3 regions of the Micromonospora sp. NPDC049060 genome follow, and region 3 is predicted to be linked to each of the others. Evidence: predicted binding sites of a transcription regulator. Region 3 holds the regulator's gene; each other region holds the start of a gene.
What was found. Region 3 encodes HrcA, which represses chaperone genes, less so after heat shock. Its sites were predicted from a motif close to GGTTNGCACNCTCNNNNNGAGNGTGCNAACC; they were not measured.

Region 1 (5,550 bases), on a different contig from region 3:
TCCTTCTGCACGACGGTGGTGGTCATCGGACGCCTCCTGCGTTGCTCTCGGTCGGCTCCGCGCCGTGCCCGTTGCCGCCGTTGGCCGGCTCGGCGAGCCCGAGCCCGCCGGAGCGGCCGGCGGTGATCAGCTCGACGACCTGTGAGTGGGTGATGTCGGTGGTCTTCACCTGGGCGACCATCTGACCGAGGTAGAGCGCGGCGATCCGGTCGGAGACGGCGAAGACGTCGTTCATGTTGTGCGAGATGAGCACCACGGCGAGGCCGTTGTCGGCGAGCCGCCGGACCAGTTCGAGCACCTGGGCGGTCTGCGCGACGCCGAGCGCGGCGGTCGGCTCGTCGAGGATGACGAGCTTGCTGTTCCAGAGCACGGCCTTGGCGATCGCGACGGTCTGGCGCTGGCCACCGGAGAGGCTGGAGACGTGCTGGCGCAGCGACTTCACGGTCCGCACGCTCAACCCGGCGAGGGTGTCGGCGGCCATCTGCTCCATGGTCGGCTCGTCGAGCACGATGCCGCTGCGCTTCTCCCGGCCGAGGAACATGTTCTGCACGATGTCGAGGTTGTCGCAGAGCGCGAGGTCCTGGTAGACGACCTCGATGCCGAGCGCGGCGGCGTCGCGGGGGCTGTTGATGCTCACCGGCCGGCCGTCGAAGCGGAACTCGCCGGCGTCGGTGGGGTGGATGCCGCTGATGCACTTGACGAGGGTCGACTTGCCGGCGCCGTTGTCGCCGACCAGCGCGGTCACCTCGCCCGCGTGGGCGGTGAAGGCGACGTCGCGCAGGACCTGGACGGGACCGAAGCTCTTGTCGATCCCGCGTAGTTCCAGCAGGGGGGTTGCGGACACGGGGGGTCTCCTTCAGGTGGAGGGGAGGTCTCGGATCCCGTCCGGCGCGAACCGCCGCCCGGCACAGGGTCCGTGCCGGGCGGCGTGCGCGTGGAATCGGGTACGGGTCAGCTGATGCCGGCGTCGGCGCAGAGCTTGGCGTACGCCCCGGCGCAGACCTCGTCCTTGGTGACGAAGCCGTCGGCGATGACGTCCTTGACGTTCTCCTTGAAGATCAGCTTCGGGGTCAGCAGGACCGACGGGACGTCCCGGCCGCCCTCCGGGTCCTTGACCGTCTGGCCGGTCTCCTTCTTCTCACCCTTGGCGACCGCGATGGCCAGGTCCGAGGCGGCCTTCGCCTCCTCCCGGATCGCCTTGTAGACGGTCATGCACTGGTCGCCGGAGAGGATGTTCTGCAGGCCCTGCGGGGTGGCGTCCTGGCCGGTCACCGGGACCTTGCCGTTGAGCTTGTTCTTCTTCAGCACCGAGATGGCCGCGTTGCCGAGGCCGTCGTTGGCGGCGAGCACGCCGTCGATCTTGCCGCCGGTCTGGGTCAGCATCTGCTCGAAGATGGTGGCCGCCTGGGCGTTGTCCCACTCCGGAACGTTCTGGTCCGGGCCCTTGGTGTACTCCTTCGAGTCGAACTTCGGCTTGAGCACCGAGTCGTACCCGTTCTTGAACAGGGTGGCGTTGTTGTCGGTCGGCGAGCCGTTGAGGTACGCCACCACCGGGTTCTTGGCGCCCTTGTCGGTCAGGCACTTGCTCAGGCCCTCGCCCTGGAGCTTGCCGACGACCTCGTTGTCGAAGCTGACGTAGTAGGTGGCCGAGCCGCCCAGCGTGAGCCGGTCGTAGTCGATGGTCGCCACGCCCTGGGACTTCGCCTTGTCGAGCACGGCCTTGCCGGTGCCGGAGTCCAGGTTGACGATCATCAGGGCGGTGACGCCGTTGGTGATCATCTGATCGGCGATGGTCTGGAACGCCGTCTTGTCGCCCTGGGCGTTCTGGATGTCGTAGTCGACGCCGGCGGCCTTGAACGCCTCCTCCAGGAACTTGCGGTCCGCGCCCTCCCAGCGGGCGGAGGACTTGCTGTCCGGCAGGATCACGCCGATCTTCGGCTTCTTCTCGGTGGAGCCGCCGGCATCGGAACCGGAGTCGTCGCCGCAGGCGGTCAGGCCGCCGGCGGCCAGCAGGCCCACGGCAGCGAAGGTGAGGAAGCCCTTGCGCATCAGCAGGGTCCTTTCGGGGGTGGGGGATGATGTTGGTTTGTTGTGTCCGGCAACGTATTCCGGTTCGCGTCGTGGGCACAAGAGCGCCGAGGTGGCGAGTTTGTTGTCGGCAGTAACAATTCAGCAACGTCCCTGACACCCGGCCGTCGCCCACCGGGGAGCGCTCTCCCGCAGACGACGGGAGCGGCGCAGCTCAGCGGGCCGACAGCGGGGCCGTGACCGCCCCGGTGAGGGCGACGAGGTCCTGCGGGGCGAGCTGGAGCTGAAGCCCGCGCCGGCCCGCCGAGACGTAGACGGTGGGATGGTCGAGCGCCGACGAGTCGAGCACCGTGGGCAGCCGGCGGCGCTGGCCGAGCGGGCTGATCCCGCCGCGCACGTAGCCGGTGGCCCGTTCGGCGACCGCCCGGTCGGCCATGGCGGCCCGCTTGCCGCCGACCGCCGCGGCGAGCGCCTTGAGGTCCAGCTCGCCGGTGACCGGCACGACCGCCACCGTCAGCGCGCCGTCGACCTCGGCGACCAGCGACTTGAAGACCCGCTCCGGCGGCACCCCCAGGGCCGCCGCGACGAGCGCGCCGTAGTGGGGCGCGTCCGGGGAGACGTCGTACGGATGGGTGCTGTGGGCGATCTTCCGCTTCGTCAGCAGCGCGGTCGCCGGAGTGCCCTGTCCCGCCATGACGGTCAAGCTAACCCGACCCCGTACGACCCGCGAGTCGAAAAGGCCGGACGCTGCCGGCGCGGGTACGGGCCCGCCGCCCGGCCGCCTCCGCGCGCTACCCGACCGGCCGGCAGACCAGCACCGTCGGCGCCCCGGCGACCCGGGTCAGCACCAGGCTGGCCGCCTGGTCCCCGGTCAGCCGCAGGTCCCGGCGCAGCTTCTCCGGCTCCAGGGCGGACCCGCGCTTGAGGATCTCCACCCGGCCGACCCGGCGCTCCCGCAGCAGCGCCCGCAGCCGCTTGAGCGAGAACGGCAGCACGTCGGTGACCTCCAGGCAGCGGGCGAACGGCGTCGGCGTCGGCGCGTCCGCGTAGAGGTAGGCGATGCTCGGGTCGGCCAGCGTCGCGCCCAGCGTCTCGGCCAGCTCCGCGACCAGGTGCGCGCGGACCACCGCCGGGTCGGGGTCGTACAGGAAGCGGCGCGCCGGGCCGACCGGTGCTTCGGCGTCCCCGGAGCCCGTCACCTGACGGCAGGGGACCCTTCCGCTACCGGAAGCGTCGACAGGGGACCCTTCCTTGCCGCGCAGCAGGGTGGCGCGGCGGGGGACCTGCGCCAGTTCGCCGCACCACAGGGCCGCCTCGACCAGGTCGCCGTCGACGCTCACCCACTCCGCCTCGGCGCCCGCCGGGACCAGCGCGTGGTCGATGCCGGGCGCCACCTTCACGACGGTGTGCGGCACCCGCTCCGCCAGCCCGACGACGAAGTCCCAGGGCGGCGAGTAGGCGTTCGGGTCGAAGATCCGCCGCCCGGTGCCCGCCTTCCGGCGCGCCGGGTCGCAGAACACCCCGTCGACCCGGTCCACGTCGAACGCCGTGGCGTCACCGCACTCCACCGTGAACAGCTCGGCCAGCCCGGCCGCCTCGGCGTTCGCGGCGGCCATCGCGGCGGTCAGCGGGTCGGCCTCCACGCCGTACACCCGGATGCCGGCGCGGGCGGCGGCGAGCGCGTCCGCGCCGAGGCCGCAGCCGAGGTCGGCGAGGACGCGCACCCCGGCGGCCCGTAGCCGCTCGGCCCGCCGTGCCGCGACGACGCCCCGCGTGGCCTGCTCCAGCCCGGCCCGGGTGAGGAACATCCCCGTTGCCGCCGGCCCGAACTTGCCGACCGCCCGGCGGCGCAGCTCGGCCTGGGTGAGGGCGGCCGACGCCAGGTCGGCCGGCAGCCCCGTCGAGCGGAGCGCGGCCGCCGCGGTCAGCGGATCGCCGCCGGCCACCCGCGCGGCGGCGGCGAGGGCGGCCGACCCCTCGGGCGTACGCAGGGCGGCGAACTGGTCGAGATCCACCCGGTCATTGTGGTCGGCGGACCCGACGCGCCGGCCGGCGGGTTGGCACTCTCCTTGACGGAGTGCTAGCCGAGGAATAACCTGCGATTAGCACTCTCACCCCGAGGGTGCCAGCTTCCGGGCCCCATGGTCCGGGCGCTGAACGCCAGGCGGACCGGCACCCGCGACGACGGCCCCGCCCGGTGGCATGTGGCAGATTGACGCTGGTCGGCATGCCGGCCGGTAACGAAACCAAGTACCCGGGAGGGTATGCCCGTGACTACCGCGACCAAGGTTGCGATCAAGCCGCTCGAGGACCGCATCGTGGTCCAGGCGAACGAGGCCGAGACCACCACCGCCTCCGGCATCGTGATCCCCGACACCGCCAAGGAGAAGCCGCAGGAGGGCACCGTCCTCGCTGTCGGCCCGGGCCGGATCGACGACAAGGGCAACCGCGTGCCGGTCGACGTGAAGGTCGGCGACACCGTCCTCTACTCGAAGTACGGCGGCACCGAGGTCAAGTACGCCGGCGAGGAGTACCTGGTGCTCTCCGCCCGCGACGTCCTCGCGGTCATCGAGAAGTAAGCAACCGATCAGTGTCGTCGCCCCGGTCCGGCTCGCCGGGCCGGGGCGACGTCGCTTCGAAGGGACATTCATGGCGAAGATCCTGAGCTTCTCGGACGACGCCCGGCACCTGCTCGAGCACGGTGTCAACGCCCTCGCGGACGCGGTCAAGGTCACCCTCGGCCCGCGCGGGCGCAACGTCGTCCTGGACAAGAAGTTCGGTGTGCCCACGATCACCAACGACGGCGTGACCATCGCCAAGGAGATCGAGCTCACCAACCCCTACGAGAACCTCGGTGCGCAGCTGGTCAAGGAGGTGGCGACCAAGACCAACGACGTCGCCGGCGACGGGACCACCACCGCCACCGTGCTGGCCCAGGCGATGGTCCGCGAGGGCCTGCGCAACGTCACGGCCGGCGCCAACCCGGCCGGCCTCAAGCGGGGCATCGACGCGGCGGCCGCCAAGGTCTCCGAGGCGCTGCTCGGCCGCGCCGTCGAGGTCGCCGACAAGAAGTCGATCGCGCACGTCGCGACGATCTCCGCGCAGGACGCCACGATCGGCGAGCTGATCGCCGAGGCGATGGAGCGGGTCGGCCGCGACGGTGTCATCACCGTCGAGGAGGGCTCCGCCCTGCACACCGAGCTGGACGTGACCGAGGGTCTCCAGTTCGACAAGGGCTTCATCTCGCCCAACTTCGTCACCGACATGGAGTCGCAGGAGTCGGTCCTGGAGGACCCGTACATCCTGATCACGACCCAGAAGATCTCGGCGATCGAGGAGCTGCTGCCGCTGCTGGAGAAGGTCCTCCAGAACAGCAAGCCGCTGCTGATCATCGCCGAGGACGTCGACGGCCAGGCGCTGTCGACGCTGGTGGTCAACTCGATCCGCAAGACCCTCAAGGTCTGCGCGGTCAAGGCCCCCGGCTTCGGTGACCGGCGCAAGGCGATGCTCCAGGACATGGCG
Region 2 (5,550 bases), on a different contig from region 3:
ACCGGGCCGCCGCGTCGGCGAGGGTCTCCAGGAAGGCCAACGGGGCGTCGGCGAGCATCTCCAGCCGCAGCGCCCGCATCCGAGCAGCGTCCGGGGGTCGGACCCGCCGGATCTCGGCCCGCCGCGTCGGCCCCGGACCGTCGGGCGTGCTCGTCATGCCGAATGCCTATCACAGCGATGACGGCCGATGGCTGTCGATCGGCGTATGTCCGATTTGTGGTCGTGCGCCGTCGTCACGCTTCGTGTAGCGTGCGATTTCGGTCACCGTTTCAGCGGCCCTCGTCGATCGCCGAGCCGGTGGTCCTCCGGTGCCGGCCCGCCCGGCCTCCGGGGTCGTGGAACGCCGCGCAGAGTGAGGAAGTGCACCGTGGCAGAGGGCACCGTGAAGTGGTTCAACTCCGAAAAGGGCTACGGCTTCATCGCCGTCGACGGTGGGCAGGACGTCTTCGTCCACTTCTCGGCGATCGAGATGGACGGCTACAAGGCGTTGGACGACGGCCAGCGGGTCGAGTTCGAGATCGCCCAGGGCCAGAAGGGCCCCCAGGCCGAGCGCGTGCGCGTCATCGCCTGACGGGCGTCCCTCCCGCGCCCCCGCGCCGACCGACCTCCCGACCGCCGGTCGTGGGGCGCCGGCCGGGGGCGGCCCGGTGCCCCGGGCGGTCGTCGGCCGGTCCGCTCCACGGGGCCGGGCAGTCTGCCGGTCCGCTCCACGGGGGCGGGCTTCGGCGCGGTTGCGTCGGCAGGGGAGGATCGTGAGCCGTTCCAGCCATCGCTGAGGAGGGTTCATGTCCGACCAGCCGCCCCAGGCCGCGCCGCCCCCGGGAGGTCCCGACCCCTCCGCGACGCCACCCGTCGGCCCGGGCGGTGCTGCGCCGACGGGCCCGCAACAGCCGCAGGAGTGGGTCTTCCCGCCCACCGGCGGGTACCCGGCCGGCTCCGGCCCGTACGGCGGGCAGCCGTGGTACCCGGGCGCCCCGGTCGCGTACCCCGGGCAGCCGGGCGCTCCGGTCGCCTATCCCGGGCAGCCGGTCCACGGGTGGTACCCGCCGGGGCACGGCCTCGACCCGGCCGACCTGCTCGTCACCCCGCCCGGCGCGGGCGTCAACGGCTGGTTCGGCCGGTGCGTCGGCGCGGTGCGTCGGGGCTGGCGGCTGCTGCTGCCGATCCTGCTGCTCACCCAGGTGCTGCCGGCCATGGTGGTGTCGATGCTCTCGTTGGTCGTCGACCCGAGCGCCAAGTGGGAGGAGTCGATGGCCGGCGACCCCGCCGCGCTGCCCGACACCTTCCTGACCGACACGGTCGTCCTGCTGTCCGTGGTGCTCGGCAGCGCCCTCGTCTTCGGCTTCGTGCAGAGCCTGGGCTGGGCGGCCGGCACCTGGGTGGTCACCCGGCAGGCGGCAGGTCAGCCGGTGAGCGTGGGTGCCGCCCTCTCCTACGGGGTGCGCCGGGCGCTGGGCCTCTGGGGCTGGACCCTGCTGATGAGCGTCATCATCGGGCTCGGGGTCTGTCTCTGCGTGATCCCCGGCATCTACTTCGCCTTCGCGCTGAGCATGGCCGGCCCGGTCTACCTGTTCGAGCGGCAGCACCCGATCGGCCGTTCCTTCCGCATGTTCCACGACCGGCTCGGTCTGCTGCTCGGCCGGGTGGCGCTGGTGGCGGCGGCGGTGATCGTCGGCAGCGGGGCCGCCAGCATGGTGGAGGGCATCGGCACGCTGCCGTTCGGCACCACCCCGCTGGAGTCGCCCGGCACGGCGGTCGGTGTGCTCGTGGTGACGCTGGTGGGCGCGGTGCTGGCCCTGCCGACCCACCTCGCCCAGCTGGTCGGCCTGGTCGTCACGTACGCCGAGCAGCGTGCCCACGAGGGGCCGGTGGACAGCGCCCGGCTGGCCGGTGAACTCGACTGACCGGGGCGATCGTGCTTGCACTCGGCAGGGGAGAGTGCTAAACAAGTCATTGGCACTCGCATACCGCGAGTGCCAATGGTCGGGGCGGTAGGGCCACGGTCGTAGCGGCGTCCAGACGCGGCTGCGGCACATGGCCGGTCGTCGCGGGCTATCCGGCCCGGCCGAGGAGACGTCGTCGTCGCCAGGTGGCGACGTCCCAAGGTGCGTACACCAGGCGGCCCATCCGGGACACACACTCCGGGTGGCCCGTGAGTGTCCAGGAGGACAACGCCGTATGGCCAAGATGATCGCGTTCGACGAAGAGGCGCGCCGCGGCCTCGAGCGGGGCATGAACCAGCTCGCCGACGCCGTGAAGGTGACCCTCGGCCCCAAGGGCCGCAACGTCGTCCTCGAGAAGAAGTGGGGTGCCCCCACCATCACCAACGATGGTGTGAGCATCGCCAAGGAGATCGAGCTCGAGGACCCCTACGAGAAGATCGGCGCCGAGCTGGTCAAGGAGGTCGCGAAGAAGACCGACGACGTCGCCGGTGACGGCACGACGACGGCGACCGTCCTGGCCCAGGCCCTGGTCCGCGAGGGCCTGCGCAACGTGGCCGCCGGTGCCAACCCGATGGCCCTGAAGCGGGGCATCGAGGCCGCCGTGGCCAGCGTCTCGGAGGAGCTGCTCAAGCTCGCCAAGGACGTCGAGACCAAGGAGCAGATCGCCTCCACCGCCTCCATCTCCGCCGGTGACACCAGCGTCGGCGAGATCATCGCCGAGGCGATGGACAAGGTGGGCAAGGAAGGCGTCATCACCGTCGAGGAGAGCAACACCTTCGGGCTGGAGCTGGAGCTCACCGAGGGTATGCGCTTCGACAAGGGCTACATCTCGGCCTACTTCATGACCGACCCGGAGCGCATGGAGGCCGTCTTCGACGACCCCTACCTCCTGATCGTCAACAGCAAGATCTCGTCGGTCAAGGACCTGCTCCCGATCCTCGAGAAGGTCATGCAGTCGGGCAAGCCGCTGCTGATCATCTCCGAGGACATCGAGGGCGAGGCCCTGGCCACCCTGGTCGTCAACAAGGTCCGGGGCACCTTCAAGTCCGTCGCCGTCAAGGCGCCGGGCTTCGGTGACCGCCGCAAGGCCATGCTGGCCGACATCGCCATCCTCACCGGTGGCCAGGTCATCAGCGAGGAGGTCGGCCTCAAGCTGGACGCCGTCGGCCTCGACATGCTGGGCCGCGCCCGCAAGGTCGTGGTGACCAAGGACGAGACCACCATCGTCGACGGTGCCGGCGACGCCGAGCAGATCCAGGGCCGGGTCAACCAGATCCGGGCCGAGATCGAGAAGAGCGACTCCGACTACGACCGCGAGAAGCTGCAGGAGCGGCTGGCCAAGCTGGCCGGCGGCGTCGCGGTGATCAAGGTCGGCGCGGCCACCGAGGTCGAGCTGAAGGAGCGCAAGCACCGCATCGAGGACGCCGTCCGCAACGCGAAGGCCGCCGTCGAGGAGGGCATCGTCCCGGGTGGTGGCGTCGCGCTGGTGCAGGCTGGCAAGACCGCCTTCGACAAGCTGGACCTGGCCGGCGACGAGGCGACCGGCGCGCAGATCGTCAAGGTCGCGCTGGACGCCCCGCTGCGGCAGATCGCTGTCAACGCCGGCCTCGAGGGCGGCGTCGTGGTGGAGAAGGTCCGTAACCTGGAAGCGGGTCACGGCCTCAACGCCGCCAACGGCGAGTACGTCGACCTGCTGGCCGCGGGCATCATCGACCCGGCCAAGGTGACGCGCTCGGCGCTGCAGAACGCCTCGTCGATCGCGGCGCTCTTCCTCACCACCGAGGCCGTCGTGGCGGACAAGCCGGAGAAGACCCCGGCCGCCCCGGCTGGTCCGGGTGGCGGGGACATGGACTTCTGAGTCCAGCTCCAACAACGCCGCAAGGGGCGGGCCGCGTCAGCGGTCCGCCCCTTGCGCTGTCACGTCGGCAGTGGCCGTTGGTTGCGTCTCTTCTGCGCCCGGTCGTACGGCTGCGGGATCTGCACCGGCTCGTCGACCAGCGTCACCGGCTCGTCGGCCGGCCCGTCGACGCCGGCCATCTCCGCCTGCTGCTCGGCGTCGCCGTAGTCGAGCCGGTCGAACGGCAACGGGCCGGGGCGTTCGTCGTCCGTGGTCATGGCTGCCTCCTCTACCGGAAACGGTAGGGCGCGACGATCACCAATGCGGGCGAATGGCGTTATGGGGGTCTATATCCCGTTCGCCCCGTTGTCAGTCCCCGAGCGTCCTGCGGTACAGGAAGAAGACGCGCTCGATCCGGGCACCCGCGCTGCCCGAGTAGAACGGCACCGGCCCGACCCAGCCGATCTGCGCCGCCGTCACGCCCGCCGCCCGCTGCTCGCGCAGGCAGCGGCGCAGCAGCACCCCGCCGATCCCCGAGCCCTCGGCCGCCGGGGCGGTGCCCATCGGGCCGAACCAGCTCGGCCGCGACGACCCGTACGCGGCGAAGCCGAGCACCTCGCCGTCGCGCTCGGCCAGGTGACAGCCCGCCCCCTCCCGGCCCACCGAACCGGCCAGCTCGGCGTCCCAGGCCCCGCCGAAGGTGGCGCGGGCGAACTCCGCCAGCGCCGGCAGGTCACCCGCCTCGGCGCGGCGGACCACCACCCCCTGCCCGGCCAGCCGCGCCTCCGCCGGCTCCGTCGGGCGCAGCGCGGGCGAGCCGTCGTACGACAGGTCGGCGGTCATGTTCCACGCCGTCCGGTCCTGCCGGTAGCCGAGCGCCAGCGCGGCGCAGACCGCCGGGGTGTAGCGCACGTCGATGCCGGGCCAGGCGTAGTACGGCGGATTGCCGGCGAGCAGCACCTCCACCGCGCCGAGCTCGGCGAGCCGCGCCTCGGCGGTCGCCAGCAGGGCCCTCCCGACACCGCGTCGCCGCTCCTCCGGTGCCACCGCGACCAGGTCGACGTGGCCACGGGCGTCGCCGTCGCCGGCGGCGACGGAGCTGATGAGCGCACCGACGAGGCGCCCCTGCCGGTACGCGCCCCACGCGAACACCGGGCGGTGGGCGGCGGCCCGCGCCCAGAGGGTGTCCACGACGGCGGGCGCCTCGGCCGCGTCCTCCGGCAGGTCCAGTGCCCGCCCGCAGAGCTCCACCACGGCGGGCCGCCGGTCGGGCCCCAGCTCGACGATCTTCAGGTCCATGGACGCCGACCCTAGGTCACCGGGGCGTTTCTGTTAAGGAGAGCCCCTGCTGGCGCCTGGGTCGGGCTCAGGAAGGGTCGGCGCGTCGGTGGGGTAGAGGCCGGCGACGAACCCGTACACCTGGTCGCCGGACCGGGGGATCTGGGCGAAGCGGCGGGCCAGCGCCTGCACCTCGGCCCAGAACGCGCGTACCTCCTCGATCGGGATGCGGGCGTGCACGAGGGTGCAGCGCAGGTCGTCGGCGGCGTGGGCGGCGGCCGATTCGGCGACGGCCTCCGCGAGCCCGTTGACGGCGGTCGCGACCTGTCTGTCCTCGGGACGGGTGAGCGCGCCGATGTAGAGCGTGCGGGCGACCCGGCCGTAGTACCGCTCGTCGATCGCCCGCACCCGCCGGGTACGCACCACCCTGAGCAGGCCGGCGTCGACGAGCGCGGTCACGTGGTAGGCGACGCTGCTCTTCGGCCGGTCGAC
Region 3 (5,550 bases):
CGCCGGGGGAGACCGAGGCGGACTTCGCCGCCTCCCTCGACCAGGTCGTCGCCGCCGGGGTGGACCACGTCAGCGCGTACGCCCTGATCGTGGAGGACGGCACGCGGCTGGCCGCCCGGATGCGGCGCGGCGAGCTGCCGTACCCCTCCGACGACGTCGCCGCGGACCGCTACCTCGCCGCGGACGCCGCCCTCGGCGCGGCCGGCCTCTCCTGGTACGAGGTGTCCAACTGGGCCCGCGACGAGGCGGCCCGGTGCCGGCACAACCTGCTCTACTGGACCGGCGCCGACTGGTGGGGCCTCGGCCCGGGGGCGCACAGCCACGTCGGCGGCGTGCGCTGGTGGAACGTCAAGCACCCCACGACGTACGCGAAGCGGCTGGCGGCGGGCGGCTCGCCCGGCCTGGCCCGCGAGGTGCTCACGGCCGACGAGGCGCACATGGAGGACGTCATGCTCCGGCTGCGCCTCGCCTCCGGGCTGCCCCTGGACGCCCTCGACGACGCCGGTCGGGCCGGCGCCGCGCGGGCCCTCGCCGACGGGCTGCTGGCCGCCGACGAGCACGCGGCCGGCCGGGCCGTGCTGACCCTGCGGGGCCGGCTGCTCGCCGACGCGGTCGTCCGCGACCTGCTGCCCTGAACCGCGTGCCGGGGCCGGCCGGGGGAGCGGCCGACCCGGGTCACTTGGTGAAGGTGTAGGTCAACGGGTAGCGGTAGAGCACGCCTTCGTTGGCCTTGAGCCCGCCGATGATGCCGAAGATCAGCGGCACCAGCCAGACGAGCATGGGAACGAAGAACAGCACCCCGCAGGTGATCAGCGTGACCACCCAGCTCAGCACCCCGACGATCGTCCAGGTGAGCTGGAAGTTCAGCGCCGCGGCGGCGTGCGCCCGGGCGGTCGGCGACTGTTGCCCCCGGACCATCAGCGCGATGAGCGGCGCCAGCCAGCCGAGCATGCCGCCGCCGACGATCACGCCGGCCGCGCCGCCGAAGTGGGCGATCAGGGCCCAGTTCTTGTCCTCGTTGCTGGCGTAGCCGCCCGTCGGCGGTCCATAGCCGCCACCGGCCGGATAGCCGGCCCCCGGCGCTCCGTAGCCGCCGGGCGCTCCGTAGCCGCCGGGCGGTCCGTAGTCGCCGGGCGGGGGATAGCCACCAGGCGGTGGGTAGTCGCCGGGCGGAGGGTAGCCGCCCGACGGCGGCTGGTCACCGGTGGGCGGCGGATAGCCACCGGGTGGAGGATGGCTGCCCGGGCCCGGTGCCCCGGACAGTGGTGCGGTGGGGTCGCCGTAGCCGGCGGGGCCGGGAACCCCCGACGGGGCGGTCGGGTCCGGCGGGAAGCCGGGGTCCCCCGCTCCGGGAGGGCGAGGTGGTTCAGTCATGGAGGTCACGGTAGGGGCAGCCGGCAAGGCGGCACCAGCGCGACACCGGCCGGGACGCCCGGAACACCGGCCCCACGGGGGCGTCGGGCGGGCCCGCGCGGTCGCCGATCGGACTGATCACCCCAGGTCGATCATCGCGCGGGCGGCCCCGCCGACGTAGACTGGCACTCGCTACAGTCGAGTGCCAGCAGCCCGCCCCGGCCCCCCGCGTGCCGGGGCCGACGTGCGACAGGAGGTGGGGAGGATGGGTCTCGACGACCGCAAGCTCGCCGTGCTGCGCGCGATCGTCGAGGACTACGTCGCCACGCAGGAGCCCGTCGGCAGCAAGGCGCTGGTCGAGCGGCACCAGTTGGGGGTCTCACCGGCGACCGTCCGCAACGACATGGCCGTGCTGGAGGAGGAGGGCTACATCCGCCAGCCGCACACCAGTGCCGGCCGGGTGCCCACCGACCGGGGCTACCGGCTCTTCGTGGACCGGCTGTCCCGGGTGAAGCCGCTCAGCCCGGCCGAGCGCCGGGCGATCGAGCGTTTCCTGGTCGGCGCCGTCGACCTCGACGACGTGGTGCACCGCACCGTCCGGCTGCTGGCGCAACTCACCCGGCAGGTCGCCGTCGTGCAGTACCCGAGCCTGGCCCGTTCCTCGGTGCGCCACCTGGAGCTGGTGCCGATCTCCACCACCCGGCTGATGCTGGTCATGATCGCCGACACCGGCCGGGTCGAGCAGCGGCTGGTCGAGCTGCCCGCGCCGATCCCCGCCGACGACGTCACGGACCTGCGCCGGCTGGTCAACGAGAAGCTGGTCGGCACCCGGCTGTCGGAGACCCCGCCGCTGGTGCAGGCGCTCGTCGAGGAGTCGGTGCCGCACCTGCGCCCGGCCATGACCACCCTCTCCACCGTGCTGCTGGAGACGCTGATCGAGCGGCACGAGGAGCGGATCGCGCTGGCCGGGACGGCCAACCTCACCCGCGGCGGCCTGCTCGACTTCCAGGGCTCCCTGCGCCCCATCCTGGAGGCGCTGGAGGAGGAGGTCGTCATGCTCAAGCTCATCGGCGAGGCGGAGCCGAGCACGACGCGGGTGCTGATCGGCGACGAGAACGAGATCGACAACCTGCGCGCCGCCTCGGTGGTCAGCACCGGCTACGGGCCGGGCGCGACCAGCGTCGGCGGCCTCGGCGTGCTGGGGCCGACCCGGATGGACTACCCCGGCACCATCGCCACGGTGCGGGCCGTGGCACGCTACGTGGGCGAGCTGCTGGCCCAGAACTGACCAGTCAGGGCCGACGGCCGGCTCCGGCCGCCGACCGGCGCAACGCGAGACGAACATGAGGACACGGAACGCAGTGGCCAGGGACTACTACGGCATTCTCGGCGTGAGCCGGGAAGCCTCCGACGACGAGATCAAGCGCGCCTACCGCAAGTTGGCGCGGCAGTTCCACCCGGACGTGAATCCGGATCCGGAGGCCCAGGAGAAGTTCAAGGACATCAACGCCGCGTACGAGGTCCTCTCGGACGACCGGAAACGGCAGATCGTCGACCTGGGCGGTGACCCGCTCGCCCCCGGGGGCGGGGGCGCGGGTGGCCCGGGCGGCCCCGGCGGCGCCGGCCCGTTCGTCGGCTTCCAGGACATCATGGACGCGTTCTTCGGCGGCGCGGCCGGCGGTTCGCGGGGTCCGCGACCGCGGACCCGGCCCGGCGCCGACGCGATCCTGCGGCTAGAGCTGGACCTGCACGAGACCGCGTTCGGCGTCGAGGCGCCGATCACCGTCGACACCGCCGTGCTCTGCACCACCTGCTCCGGCGCCGGCACGGCGGCCGGCACCCACCTGGCCACCTGTGAGGCGTGCGCCGGCCGGGGCGAGGTGCAGTCCGTGCAGCGCACCTTCCTCGGCCAGGTGGTCTCCGCTCGGCCGTGCACGGTCTGCCAGGGCTACGGCACCACCATCCCGCACCCGTGCCCGACCTGCGCCGGCGACGGCCGCGTCCGCACCCGCCGTTCGCTGACCGTCAAGATCCCGGCCGGCGTCGAGGACGGCATGCGCATCCGCCTCGCCCAGCAGGGTGAGGTCGGCCCGGGCGGCGGCACGGCCGGCGACCTCTACGTGGAGATCCACGAGCGGCCCCACGACGTCTACTCCCGCAAGGGCGACGACCTGCACTGCCGGGTCACGGTGCCGATGACCGCGGCGGCCCTCGGCACCCGGCTGACCATCAAGACGCTGGACAGCGAGGAGACGGTCGACGTCAAGGCCGGCACCCAGCCGGGCAGCACGCTGCGGCTGCGCGCCCGGGGCGTGCCGCACCTGCGTGGCACCGGCCGGGGTGACCTCTACGTCCACCTCGACGTGCGCACCCCCACCAAGCTCGACGCCGACCAGGAGAAGATGCTGCGCGACTTCGCCAAGACCCGGGGCGAGGAGGTCGCCGAGCTCACCAAGCAGGGCGGCTTCTTCTCCCGGATGCGCGACGCCTTCAACGGCCACGCCTGAGCGGCCTGACCGCCCCGGCGTCCGCCGGGGCGGCTAGCCTGATCGTCGTGTCCGCGCCGCTGTTCCTGGTCGAGTCGCTGCCCACCGCCGACCAGCTCACCCTGGGCGGCCCCGAGGGGCACCACGCCGCCACGGTGCAACGACTGCGCGTCGGCGAGGAACTCCTGCTCGCCGACGGCCGGGGCGGCACCGCGTCCGCGGTGGTCACGGCCGTCGGCCGGGGCAGCCTCGACCTCGAGGTCACCTCCCGGGGGTACGTGGACGCGGCCGTCCCCCGGCTCGTCGTGGTGCAGGGCATCGCCAAGGGCGACCGGGGCGAGCTGGCCGTGCAGGCGATGACCGAGGTCGGGGTGGACGAGATCGTGCCCTGGGCGGCGTCCCGCTCGGTGGCGCAGTGGCGCGGCGACCGGGGCGCCCGGGCCCGGGAGAAGTGGGTGGCGACGGCCCGGGAGGCGGCGAAGCAGGCCCGCCGGTCGTGGCTGCCGGTGGTGGCCGGCGCCCCCGACGAGTCCACCGCGACGGTGGCCCGCCGGATCGCGGGCGCCGCCGCGACGTTCGTCCTGCACGAGGAGGCGCGGGAGCGGCTGACCACCGTCGAGCTGCCCGCCGCCGGTGAGATCGTGCTGGTCGTCGGCCCGGAGGGCGGCATCGCCCCGGCCGAGCTGACCGCCTTCACCGAGGCCGGCGCCCGGCCGGTGCGGCTGGGGCCCTCGGTCCTGCGTACGTCGACCGCCGGGGTGGCTGCCCTCAGTGTCCTGGCCACCCGCCTCGGCCACTGGTGACCGCCGGCGGCACCCGACCCGACGGGGGCGGTCACGAGCGGTGCGGCCTCGTCGGCGACCGTCGCTGGCCACGGCATCTCGTCCGGGATGGTCGGGGCGCGCGTCCGGCGGGGGTCAGAGCCTGGGAAAGACGTGCACCGTCTGCTCCTCCGGGTCCAGGTCCAGCCCGGCCGGGCCGATGATCAGCGGGTCCGGTACGCCGACCACCTCGTGGTCCTTGTCGTAGTAGTCGAAGCGGCTCAGCACGTGGCGCATCGCCTCGATCCGGGCCCGCTTCTTGTCGTTGCTCTTCAACACCGTCCACGGTGCGTCGGCGGTGTCGGTGTAGAAGAACATCGCCTCCTTGGCCTCGGTGTACTCGTCCCACTTGTCGAGCGAGGCGATGTCCATGTCGGAGAGCTTCCACTGCCGCACCGGGTCCACCTGGCGGACGGCGAACCGGGTGCGCTGTTCGTTCTGGGACACCGAGAACCAGAACTTGACCAGGCGGATGCCCGAGCGCACCAGCATCCTCTCCAGTTCGGGGGCCTGGCGGAGGAACTCGAGGTACTCCTTGCGGGTGCAGAAACCCATCACCCGCTCCACCCCGGCGCGGTTGTACCAGGACCGGTCGAACAGCACGATCTCGCCGGCCGCCGGCAGGTGCCCGAGCCACCGCTGGAAGTACCACTGGGTGGACTCCCGCTCGTTCGGCTTGGCGAGGGCCACCACCGACGCGCCGCGCGGATTGAGGTGCTCCATGAAGCGCTTGATCGTCCCGCCCTTGCCGGCCGCGTCGCGCCCCTCGAAGAGGATCACGAGCCGCTCACCGGACTCCCGGATCCAGTCCTGGAGCTTCAGCAGCTCGATCTGGAGCAGCCGCTTGTGGTGGTCGTACTCCGTGCGCTCCATGCGCTCGTCGTACGGGT

Region 1: the regulator HrcA is predicted to act here: its motif matches at 4,129-4,159, upstream of groES (co-chaperone GroES).
Region 2: the regulator HrcA is predicted to act here: its motif matches at 1,952-1,982, upstream of groL (chaperonin GroEL).

What each region holds. Positions count from the first base shown of each region.
Region 1 is NZ_JBEZEV010000092.1:823-6,372, reverse strand. It holds gene AB0B83_RS25315 (ABC transporter permease) at 1-26, opposite strand, end outside; gene AB0B83_RS25310 (ATP-binding cassette domain-containing protein) at 23-844, opposite strand; gene AB0B83_RS25305 (sugar ABC transporter substrate-binding protein) at 952-2,049, opposite strand; gene ybaK (Cys-tRNA(Pro) deacylase) at 2,243-2,722, opposite strand; gene AB0B83_RS25295 (methyltransferase domain-containing protein) at 2,820-4,043, opposite strand; gene groES (co-chaperone GroES) at 4,293-4,607, shown strand; gene groL (chaperonin GroEL) at 4,678-5,550, shown strand, end outside.
Region 2 is NZ_JBEZEV010000035.1:23,281-28,830, reverse strand. It holds gene AB0B83_RS15260 (GNAT family N-acetyltransferase) at 1-157, opposite strand, end outside; gene AB0B83_RS15255 (cold-shock protein) at 368-571, shown strand; gene AB0B83_RS15250 (DUF3824 domain-containing protein) at 786-1,904, shown strand; gene groL (chaperonin GroEL) at 2,179-3,801, shown strand; gene AB0B83_RS15240 (hypothetical protein) at 3,861-4,058, opposite strand; gene AB0B83_RS15235 (GNAT family N-acetyltransferase) at 4,150-5,079, opposite strand; gene AB0B83_RS15230 (helix-turn-helix domain-containing protein) at 5,113-5,550, opposite strand, start outside.
Region 3 is NZ_JBEZEV010000013.1:32,282-37,831, reverse strand. It holds gene hemW (radical SAM family heme chaperone HemW) at 1-635, shown strand, start outside; gene AB0B83_RS08420 (DUF4870 domain-containing protein) at 676-1,374, opposite strand; gene hrcA (heat-inducible transcriptional repressor HrcA) at 1,619-2,641, shown strand; gene dnaJ (molecular chaperone DnaJ) at 2,715-3,860, shown strand; gene AB0B83_RS08405 (16S rRNA (uracil(1498)-N(3))-methyltransferase) at 3,908-4,642, shown strand; gene ppk2 (polyphosphate kinase 2) at 4,757-5,550, opposite strand, start outside.